Sporosarcina pasteurii: one gene and its partner. The protein of the gene in region 1 binds, or shares a complex with, the protein of each later gene. Links are inferred from orthologs where the notes say so. Each region holds a gene or a part of one and is shown on either strand. Other genes may lie near its edges.

Region 1 (7,999 bases):
TGCAGATATTGAAAGAATCGTACTAGAAGACCTTAGTAAATTAATTGAAATTAAAGGTAAACCCGACTTTACCATTGTTACACGTTGGAAAGAGGATAGACCTCAATACCGTGTTGGCCATAAAGATCGAATCGCCAAGGCTAAAGCTGAATTGGCGGATCAATTTCCACGCGTGAAAATAGCAGGGGCTTCTTACGAAGGGGTAGGACTCCCAGATTGTGTAGATCAAGGAAAAGCAGCTGTTAGAGAAGTGCTAGACGATTTATTTGAATAAATTTTAAGCCACCAATTTTTTGGTGGTTTTTTTAATGTAAGAAATATCGTATGAAGTTAAAAAAAGAGCAGCTACCGGACATTTATCTAATTCCGTAGCTGCTAATTTATTTTATAGAATGTTACAGGAGTCACATTTATTTCCATAGCAATCATGTTGTTCAACAATTTCCTCACCACAAGTTACACATATTTTTGCAGGTAGATTTTTAAAAAACTCAATAATGTTTTCAAGCATGCTGAATTCATCCCCTAGCAATTTATTATTCGGAAAACCGAAGTTTAATTAAAGACTGTTACATTTATCGCATTTGTTTGTATAGCAGTCGTGTTGTTCAACCATTTCTTCGCCACATGTTCCGCATAATTTAGCAGGTAGATTTTTGAAAAAATCAAGGACGTTTACTAACATTTATTCTCATCTCCTTTACCCTTGTGTACTAGTACTGCTTGGTATATTTATAGTGTATTATAACAACGAGTCAAATGTCAACACATTTTTGAAGTTTTTAGATAAAATAGGATAGAGTCTATTTTGAAGGGGCGATATTAAATTGTATTTTATTGATAATAAAGGGATTACAGACCCACAAATTAACCTTGCAATCGAAGAGTATGTTCTTCGTACGATGGATATCGAGGAAGATTCATTCCTTCTGTTTTACATAAACGAGCCGTCTATCATCGTCGGGAAAAATCAAAACACGATTGAAGAGATCGATACAGATTTTGTTGAGAAGAATGGCATTAAAGTTGTCCGTCGGTTATCAGGCGGCGGAGCGGTATACCATGATTTGGGGAATTTAAATTATAGTTTTATTACAAAAGACGACGGAGAGTCGTTCCGAAACTTTGAGAAATTTACAGAACCAGTAGTTGAAGCGCTGAGTAAGATCGGTGTGAAAGCAGAGCTGATTGGACGTAATGACTTGCTCGTTGAAGGGCGAAAAATATCCGGAAATGCACAGTTTGCAACACAGGGACGGATGTTTAGTCACGGAACATTAATGTTTGATACAGAAATTGATACAGTTGTATCAGCGTTAAAAGTACGTAAAGATAAAATTGAATCTAAAGGGATCAAATCGATTCGTAGTCGCGTTGCGAATATTTCTGAGTTCTTACAGGAACCAATGACAATTGAAGAGTTCCGTCTTGAAATATTGAAATCGATTTTCGGCGGAGAAGAAAATATTAAGTACAAAGAGTTAACGGATGAAGATTGGGAAAATATTCATGAATTATCGAGAGAACGTTATGCAAATTGGGACTGGAATTACGGAAAATCTCCTAAATTTAATATGCAGCATTCACATCGTTTTCCTGTTGGAAGCATTGACGTTAGGCTTCAAGTGAATAAGGGTGTTATAGAAGATATTTCTATTTTCGGTGATTTCTTTGGCATCGGCGAAATCGAAAAAGTTCAAGAGAAGTTACGCGGAGTTACCTATAATAGGGAATCGATTGAAGAAGCGCTTTCTGAAATTGACGTGCCTACCTATCTCGGCGGCATCACAATGGAAGAGTTTGTCCAGCTGATTTATTAATATGTAAAAACGTGAAAAAGCCTAACGTGCGCGTTAGGCTTTTTGTGTTGACAAGGCTCCGCCATAAAACTCATTCAAAACAGCTAGAGTCAGGTTCATAACTGGAAAGAATGAAGAAATATGGAAACCAGGTTCTCTTTTCTAGCTAAGGGGGGTTCGTGGTATACTAAAAGTATTGCGTAAGGAGGAGTTATTCATGGAGAAGCATCGAATTTTCATAGTAGAAGATGATCGCAAAATTGCGGAGTTGCTAGCTGATACTCTTCGTAAATATCAATACGAGGTGGCGATTATTGAAGACTTTGACCGAGTGGTGGAAGAGTGTCTTGCATTTCGTCCCCACCTCATTCTGCTTGATATCAATTTACCTGCATATGACGGTTATTACTGGTGTCGTCAATTGCGTTTACATACGACTTGTCCAATTATTTTCATATCGGCACGTTCCGGGGATATGGATCAAGTATTTGCGTTGGAAAATGGCGGAGATGATTTTATCACGAAACCTTTTCATTATGAAATTGTGCTCGCAAAGATACGAAGTCATTTACGTAGATCATTTGGGGAGTATGCCGCTGTGCAGTCTGAACGAACAGTACAGGTAGGGGCGCTTCATTTATATATTGAAAGAATGGAGTTGTACGTCTTTGACGAAGTGGTGCCACTTCAAAAAAAGGAATGCATTATTTTAGAACTGCTGCTTGAAGCCTCTCCAAAAGTGGTTTCACGTGATATTTTATTGGAGCAATTATGGGACGACCAATCATTTGTCGATGAGAATACGTTAAATGTGAATATGACACGCGTCAGAAAGAAACTTGCGGATTATCATATAAAATCGACAATTGAAACAGTGCGGGGTGCTGGTTATCGCTTCGTACCGGATGCGGAAGAGCAATGAAAGCAATCCAGTTATTTTTAAAAGATCATTTATCATTTTTACTGTTTCAAGGCTTTCTTATTCTGTTTTTATTATTATTATTTTGGTTAGATGGATTTCGCGGGTATGACATATTCATCTATGCATTGGTGATGACTGTCTTATTTACATTTGCCTTTCTAGGTGGAAAATATATTATGCGCCGTTCTTTTTACGCAGCAATTGTGCGGCAACCGTCTAGAATGGAGGACGCATTGATACAACATGCACAAGGTCCGGAACATCAACTAGTCGCAAATTATACGAGAAGTTTATATAAAATCTATCAAGACGAGGCACAAACATTATACTCCTCTCAAAGTCGTCAAATTGAATTTATGAATCATTGGGTTCATCAAATGAAAACGCCCATTTCTGTGATTAATTTATTGGTTCAGGAAGAAGAAATCGATCGGCAAAGTGTTGGTGAAGAACTTGAACGGTTACAAGCTGGACTTGATACGGTGCTCGTTAACGCAAGTTTAGAAACTTTCGAGCGTGATATGACAATTGAAAAAATCAATTTACAGCAACTCGTGCAAGAAACGATCACTGCACATAAAAGACTACTTATCACGAATCGCATTTTTCCAGTACTTGAAATAGACGAAACGCTAATTATCGCAAGTGATCGGAAATGGTTGAAAATCGTTATTGGCCAATTTATTACAAATGCAGTCAAATATACTTTTGAAAAAGGAAAACGGATTTACTTGACTGGAAAGTTTACTGAGGAAGGTGTACGCATGTCGGTCCGTGATGAAGGGATTGGAATTCCAACCTCTGATTTAAATCGGATTACGAACGCTTTTTTTACTGGCGAGAATGGACGATTAACAGGAGAATCAACAGGAATGGGCTTATATATCGCTTCTGAAGTATGTGAGAAACTAGGCCATCCTTTAATGATTGAATCTGAGATGGGTGTTGGTACAGAAGTGACTTTATTGTTTAAAAATGGGGAAGGGGGTACGGACGTTGGAGCCACTCGTAAAGTTGACGGAAGTCACGAAGATTTATGAAAGTAAAGTGATGAAGCGTGCATTAAATCGACTTAGTTTTAATGCGATGGAAGGTGAGTTTATTGCGGTTATGGGCCCATCTGGTAGTGGAAAAACAACCTTATTAAATATGATTGCAACCATCGACTTGCCGACGTATGGTGGGCTTATCATTGATGGAGTCGAGCCGGACAGTTTGTCTGAAAATGAATTGGCTTTGTTTCGCCGTCGTCATTTAGGGTTTGTTTTTCAAGATATTAACTTACTGAATATGTTAACAGTTGAAGAAAATATCGTTTTACCACTGACATTAGACGGCTTACCCGTAGAAGAAATGGAACGTCGTGTTGCTGAATTGGTTCAGAAACTTCGTTTAACCGAGATTGTAAACAATCGACCAGATGAGCTATCGGGTGGACAGGCGCAGCGAACTGCAATCGGCCGGGCACTCATTCATAAGCCGAAAATTATATTGGCAGACGAACCAACTGGAAATCTTGATTCGAAATCAGCGAAAGATGTATTGGAATTATTAAGTCAAGTGAATCAAGATGAACGAACAACGATTATTATGGTGACGCATGATCCGATAGCCGCGAGTTATTGTGATCGGGTTTTATTTATAAAAGACGGTGAGTTTTTCAATGAAATTTACAAAGATGAACGTAGACAAACGTTTTATCAACGGATTCTAAACGTTCTATCGCTTTTAGGGGGCCATCATGACCTTTCGACAATTCGCTTATCGTAATGTCGTTCGAAACCGTCGTATTTATGCTGCTTTTTTTATGGCAAGTGTTTTTTCAGTTATGGTCTTTTTTCTATATTCGATGCTTTTATTTCACCCGACGATTGAAGACAAATTTGTTCAGGAATTTGCGATTGTAGGAATGGGCATCGCTGAAATTATTTTATATATTTTTACTGTCTTTTTTTTATTTTATTCTATGCGTGCATTTCTTCAAGCACGCTCCAGGGAGTTTGGCATTCTACTTCATCTTGGGATGGAGAAAAGGCAAATAAGCCGTTTGATTTTTTTGGAAACGATGTTAATTGGCACAGCCGCGATTGGGGTTGGTACTGGATTAGGATTTACGTTTTCAAAATTCTTTTTTATGATCGTACGTGAAATTGTTATGTTGCCATCCTTGCCGCTATATGTATCGTGGAAACCTTTTGCATTGACTATTGGTGCTTTTTTTAGTTTGTTTATTTTAATTTCATTCATTGCTCCGGTGTTTATTAAATCGGGTAAAATTGCTGATTTAATACGTGGAGAAAGGAAGGATGATAACCAATATACCTATTCAAAAGTTCGCGGGTATTTAGGTATCTTACTTCTTGGCCTTTCATATGTATTGGCAACGTTAACGTCTAATGCAATCGTTCTAAAACTCTTTATCTTATTACCGCCCATCGCAACGCTGGGGACGTACTTTTTCTTTACGGATTCGGCGCCGTTATTCCTTCAAAGGTTGAGGTCGAGTCGAAGAATATATTGGCAACATTCTAGGCTACTCTCTATTTCTTCCGGAATTATTCGGTTGCGTGAAAATGCACGGATGTTTTTTATTGTCACAATTGTATCGACCATCGCATTTATGTCTGTTGGAACACTCGCGTCATTAACGTCATTTGCTTCACAGTACCGTGCGATGAATCCACTTGGGCTTGTGTATGTGAGTCACCCTGAAAATATCGAGGAAGCCAAACATATCGCCCAACTTACTCATGAATTAAATGAGGAAGAGATTGCCTATTCATTAACGAAATTCAAAGTTATCCAGCAAGTATCTTCTTTTTCAGATAGTACCGTAAATATTTTAAGCTTGGATCAAGTGAATCAGTTAGCCAATCATTTAGACCATTTGTCGATTCATTTAGACGAAGGCGAAGCGCTATTCTTGCCGCAGTCAAATTCATCTTATAAGAATTTGAATGAAAGAGTGGTTAAGACCGAGTTGGGAGATAGTCATGTAAAGGTTAAGATTGACGGAGCTTATCCTTATCAATTATTTCCTTCGTATTCGATTGGGTCAAATGTAATTGTCTTAAATAATAGGGACTATCAACGGGTAGTGTTTAGTACTTTGAGAGGAAAGGACACTTCGTTTAATTATTATGCATTTCATATTCCGGAGTGGCAAAAGACAAAAGATATCGGCTTATCCATCAGTGATACAGTCACTGAATCTTTTTTATTAGAATCAAAAGGAACGCTTCCTTATGCATTTGACAATCCAGGGCTTAGCTATTCGATTATTCGTATGACGTTTTCGTTGTTGCTATTTATCGGATTGTTATTGGCAGGTGTCTTTTTTCTTGCGACGGGGAGTTTTATTTACTTTCAGTTATATACGAGTTTGGCGCAAGAAAGAAAGAAGTTTGATGTGCTGCGCCGTTTAGGGCTTACAGATTATGAGTTGAAAAAGATAGTTAATCGCCAACTGATTCCTCAATTTTTCTTTCCGTGGGGGGTTGCTTTTCTTCATAGTTCATTTGCATTTTTGTCTTTACAAGTGATTTGGGATGCGCTTGCGGAGATATCTATTGTGAAAGAATTGGCCATCGTTTTGATTGGTTTCACTTTTATGCAATGGATGTATTTCTATTTAATTCGTTGGCGTTATTTAGTGCATATAAAAGCATCGGGATAGTTGCTCGATGCTTTTATTAATGCTTAGTATTTGGAGTAGGAATACAGATCAAGTTCTACTAAGTAGTTATCTTATTATATCGAAATAGGTTGTTTGTTCAGAAGATTTTATATATAATGTTACGTGAAGGGGAATGAATGGTTATTCATTTTAAAGGGAGAAGGGGATGTAAAAATGAATTTAGTTTCAACTGTACGTGAAACTGCATTAGCACAACCTGACAAAATTGCTTATCACTTTATGGGACAAGATACGACGTATGGGGAATTTAATGGTTTGGTGTCAAAATTAGCATCAGCTTTAGCAGAATTAGGCGTTCAAAAAGGAGACCATGTTGCTTTTTTACTTGGCAATACGCCTCATTTTCTCCATTCACTGTACGCGACGATGCGACTAGGTGCGACAGCAATTCCAATTAATCCAATATATACACCAGATGAAATTTCGTACATTATCCACAATAGTGATGCTAAAGTCGTTGTGGCAATAGATGCTCTCTTGCCGCTGATTGAACAAGCTGCAAATGTATTCACCACTGTCCAACATTATATCATTTGTGAAACTGAACAATCGACTCCAGAAAAAGTTGCAAGTTTACCTGAACAGTTGAAAAGTAGAGTGTCTCTATATAGTCAGCTGATTGCAAGAGGGAATTCTGAATTTGATCCAGTACCTGTGGAAGAGGATGATACAGCAATCATTTTGTATACATCTGGGACGACTGGCAGTCCAAAAGGGGCGATGTTGACGCATAAAAATCTATATTCGAATGCGAAAGATGTTGCTGAATATCTTGGGTTTAAAGAAGGGGATCGCATGGTTGCGACGTTACCGGTGTTCCATGTGTTTGCACTCACAGTTGTTGTCAATGCACCGCTATTAAGAGGAGCTGAAATTTTACTCGTTCCACGATTTAGCCCGGCAGAGGTATTTAACATGATTAAAGAGAAAAAGGCGACGGTTTTTGCAGGGGTGCCGACGATGTACAATTTCTTATACCAATATCCTGAAGGGAAAAAAGAAGATTTTGAATCAGTCCGATTAGCCATTTCAGGTGGTGCATCATTGCCAGTCGCATTATTGCATAATTTTGAAGAGAAGTTTGATGTAAGAGTTTCGGAAGGGTATGGTTTATCGGAAGCTTCTCCAGTAACTTGTTTTAATCCGATAGAAAGTGAACGCATTCCAGGATCAATCGGCACAAATATTGTGAATGTCGAAAATAAGGTCGTGAACGAGCTGGGGGAGGAAGTGCCGGACGGTGAAGTTGGGGAACTGATTGTACGTGGTCCGAATGTGATGAAAGGGTATTATAAAATGCCTGAAGAAACGGAAGTCGCACTTCGTGATGGATGGCTTTATACAGGGGATTTAGCGCGTCGTGATGAAAACGGTTACTTTTATATCGTAGACCGAAAAAAAGATTTAGTCATTGTCGGCGGGTATAATGTTTATCCTCGGGAAGTAGAAGAGGTCCTATTTACGCATGAAGATGTTGTGGAAGCGGCAGTCATCGGCGTGCCAGACGTGGATTTTGGGGAAGCCGTTCATGCATTTGTCGTTTTGAAAGAAGGAGCAAAAGCAGATATCGAGCAATTAACC
Region 2 (3,010 bases), 220 kb from region 1 along the record:
CGCACAAAACATCTTTGCGATGGAATCTGTACTGTTGCGTACGGAAAAAGCAATTGCACGAAATGGCGAAGAGAAAGAGAAGCAAAAAATCTTATATACTGAAATCTTCTGTCAAGAAGCATTCGAAGCTATTGAAAAAGATGCGAAAGAAACACTTCTATCGGCGGTAGAAGGAGATAACCAGCGTATGATGTTGTCCGCATTACGTAAATTAACTCGTTCTACGCCGTACAATATTATCGCGAAAAAACGTGAAGCTGCTGAAAAGCTGATTGACGAAGCGAAATATACCGTTTAAATAAAAAACGAAACCGCCATTCAGCCGCGACAGGCATACGTCGAACTGACGGAGTGGTGCACTCTGCCGCATAGTCAGTTTGCTTATAACCCGAGTGTCTGGCGATAAAAGTTGGATCAAAAACCCTTCAGATGACTATTAAAGCATCTGAAGGTTTTTTTTGATATGATGGGGGCACTGGAGGGAATTTAATTATGGACATTACATATTACGGATATCCTAAATGCAGCACATGCCGAAAAGCGAAGAAATGGCTAACAGACAAAGGCATCGACTTTGTCGAGGTGAATCTTGTAGAAGCACCTCCAACGGTAGAAACATTACAAGAAATGATTGAAACTTCGGGACTCGACATTAAAAAGTTTTTCAATGTCAGTGGGAAAGTTTATCGTGAACAAAACTTGAAAGATAAGCTACCAACACTGTCGGACGAAGAAAAAGTAGCGCTACTCGCTTCAAATGGTATGCTGATTAAAAGACCAATTGTATTTGGCGATGGGAAAGTGACAGTTGGTTTTAAAGATGAAACGTTTGACGAGGTTTGGGGCTAATTGTTCCGAATTTCAAGTCGGAAAGTTATCTAATAAGTTAGTAGACTTATCAGGTAATCTTGTATTTTAGGGTAAACTATGGCATTATTGAAGTGACTGAATTAATTTTATAATGATTGATTATGATGCAAAAACGAATGTTGTGGTAGATTCGTATCGGAAGGTTCGGTTATATGGATTTATTTCCGTTAATTGTAGTGGAAGGGGTCTTCCCAGGATGGAAATCAAAGCAGTCCGGATTTTCCTAGAGTATGTTCGATTATGAAATTAATTCAATTAACTATGAATATTTGGAGGCTATGACATGAACACACCGAAAGAATTGAAGTATTCTGAAGAGCATGAATGGGTGAAAGACGAAGACGGTAAATACCGTATTGGTATTACACATTTTGCGCAATCGGAACTTGGCGATATTGTTTTCGTTGAACTTCCGGAAGTAGGCGATGACATTACTGCGAACGAGCCATTTGGTAGCGTTGAGTCTGTAAAAACAGTTTCAGAACTATATGCACCAATTAGTGGTAAAGTTGTAGAAGTGAACGAAGAGCTAGAAGATAGCCCTGAATTTGTAAACGAATCTCCATATGAACAAGCATGGATGATTGTCGTTGAACCATCAGATGTTTCAGAACTAGATTCACTCATGTCAGCTGAAGAATACGATAAAATGACAATTGAGTAATCAATGAAAACCGAACGTCGGGAGAGTTATTCCCTGACGTTTTTTTCTTGCAATCATTCATGCATGAAATTTTGTGCATAAATGAGTATGATAAAGTTCATGGATGGAAAACTATACAGCAGTATTGCGTTTGAATAAATGGTAAACGAGGATGGAGGGATTGTGTGGACCGACAAAAAGTGATAGTCGTAGAAGGAAAAGCAGATCGCTTTCGGTTAAAACGGATCCTTGCTGAACCTGTTCAAATCATTTGTACATTTGGTACGATTAGTGAATATCATCTTGATGAATTGATGGAACCTTACGAGGCGAGTGAACTTTTTGTTTTTGTAGATGCGGATGATACAGGAGATAAAATTCGCACTTTATTCAAAAAAAACTACCCTTGGGCGATTCATTTATATACTGATGAATTTTATAAAGAAGTTGAAACGACCCCGTACGATATCTTGGCTGAACAATTGGATGGCTATTTTAATATTCACCGAGAATTTTTACTGTAAGAGGATGATGGTTATGGAAACGTGGACACGTGAACAATGGGAAACTGTGATGCATGATTCAAGTAAAGCTTTGTTCTATTTATATACGCCTATTTGTGGGACGTGTATGGTTGCGTCTAAAATGATGGAAGTAATTCATGCGATGAGGAAAAGTATACCAATGGGAAAGGCAGACTTGAATTATATTGAAGACTTAGCAGTAGACTATCAAATAGAAAGTGTGCCTTGTTTACTCATCGCAGAAGATGGTGTCATAAAAGAGAAAATCTATGCTTTTCAATCTGTTCCACATTTACTTGAAAAGATTGGTTGACAAAATTCAACTAAATGTGATAAGTTATTAGTTATTATAAAAGAATAGTAAAACTCTTATTAAGAGCGGCGGAGGGAAGTGCCCTATGAAGCCCGGCAACCATCACATTTGTGAAATGGTGCCAATTCACACAAAGCGGTTGCTTTGGAAGATGAGAGATTGGACAAACGATTTTTTTTAAAAAACGTAAAGCCTTTCTACTCACTTGGTGGAAAGGCTTTTTAATTTATCGGAAAGTAAACATACTATATGAGAGATAGTATCTACCAAAGCGTTCAAGCAATTGGATTTTAAATGAAGGTGGAAAAAAGATGATACATTTACAAGATGTTGTAAAACAATATGGGACAGGCCCAAATCAGATTGCGGCCGTAGATGGCGTCACGCTTTCGGTTAGGGAAGGCGAAATATTTGGCATCATCGGTTATAGTGGTGCAGGAAAAAGTACGTTAATCCGCCTATTAAATGGGCTTGAAATGCCAACTATTGGATCGGTTAAGGTTGGCGGATTAGAAGTTTCTTCAATTAAAGGTAAACAATTAAGATTGGCGCGTCAAAAAGTGAGTATGATTTTCCAACATTTCAACTTACTATGGTCAAGAACCGTGAAAGATAATATTGCTTTCCCACTTGAAATCTCAGGTGTTGCGAAAGCAGAAC

Evidence for each region. Proteins that work in one complex are often made in the same cells at the same time.
Region 2: the proteins of AB1H92_RS11240 (region 1) and gcvH are in contact, whole or in part, in a crystal structure (PDB 3A7A), measured with the Escherichia coli proteins. The link is inferred for Sporosarcina pasteurii from one-to-one orthologs.

What each region holds. Positions count from the first base shown.
Region 1 is NZ_CP160452.1:2,371,516-2,379,514, reverse strand. What follows is about bases 1-2,823. They hold AB1H92_RS11240 (lipoate--protein ligase), read left to right. Parts: upstream 1-827; coding sequence 828-1,820; downstream 1,821-2,823. Other genes in these bases: AB1H92_RS11230 (sensor histidine kinase), read left to right, coding at 2,718-2,823; AB1H92_RS11235 (response regulator transcription factor), read left to right, coding at 2,017-2,721; yhfH (protein YhfH), read right to left, coding at 560-685; yhfH (protein YhfH), read right to left, coding at 386-511; hemY (protoporphyrinogen oxidase), read left to right, coding at 1-274. Also shown: more of AB1H92_RS11230, read left to right, coding at 2,824-3,761; AB1H92_RS11225 (ABC transporter ATP-binding protein), read left to right, coding at 3,772-4,491; AB1H92_RS11220 (ABC transporter permease), read left to right, coding at 4,463-6,397; AB1H92_RS11215 (fatty acid--CoA ligase family protein), read left to right, coding at 6,572-7,999. UniProt on the Escherichia coli protein: Catalyzes both the ATP-dependent activation of exogenously supplied lipoate to lipoyl-AMP and the transfer of the activated lipoyl onto the lipoyl domains of lipoate-dependent enzymes.
Region 2 is NZ_CP160452.1:2,598,430-2,601,439, reverse strand. Bases 1-2,843 are described here. They hold gcvH (glycine cleavage system protein GcvH), read left to right. Parts: upstream 1-1,153; coding sequence 1,154-1,534; downstream 1,535-2,843. Other genes in these bases: AB1H92_RS12460 (methionine ABC transporter ATP-binding protein), read left to right, coding at 2,662-2,843; AB1H92_RS12465 (thioredoxin family protein), read left to right, coding at 2,051-2,350; AB1H92_RS12470 (toprim domain-containing protein), read left to right, coding at 1,699-2,037; AB1H92_RS12480 (arsenate reductase family protein), read left to right, coding at 493-849; AB1H92_RS12485 (acyl-CoA dehydrogenase family protein), read left to right, coding at 1-298. In the rest of the region: more of AB1H92_RS12460, read left to right, coding at 2,844-3,010. UniProt on the Escherichia coli protein: The glycine cleavage system catalyzes the degradation of glycine. The H protein shuttles the methylamine group of glycine from the P protein to the T protein.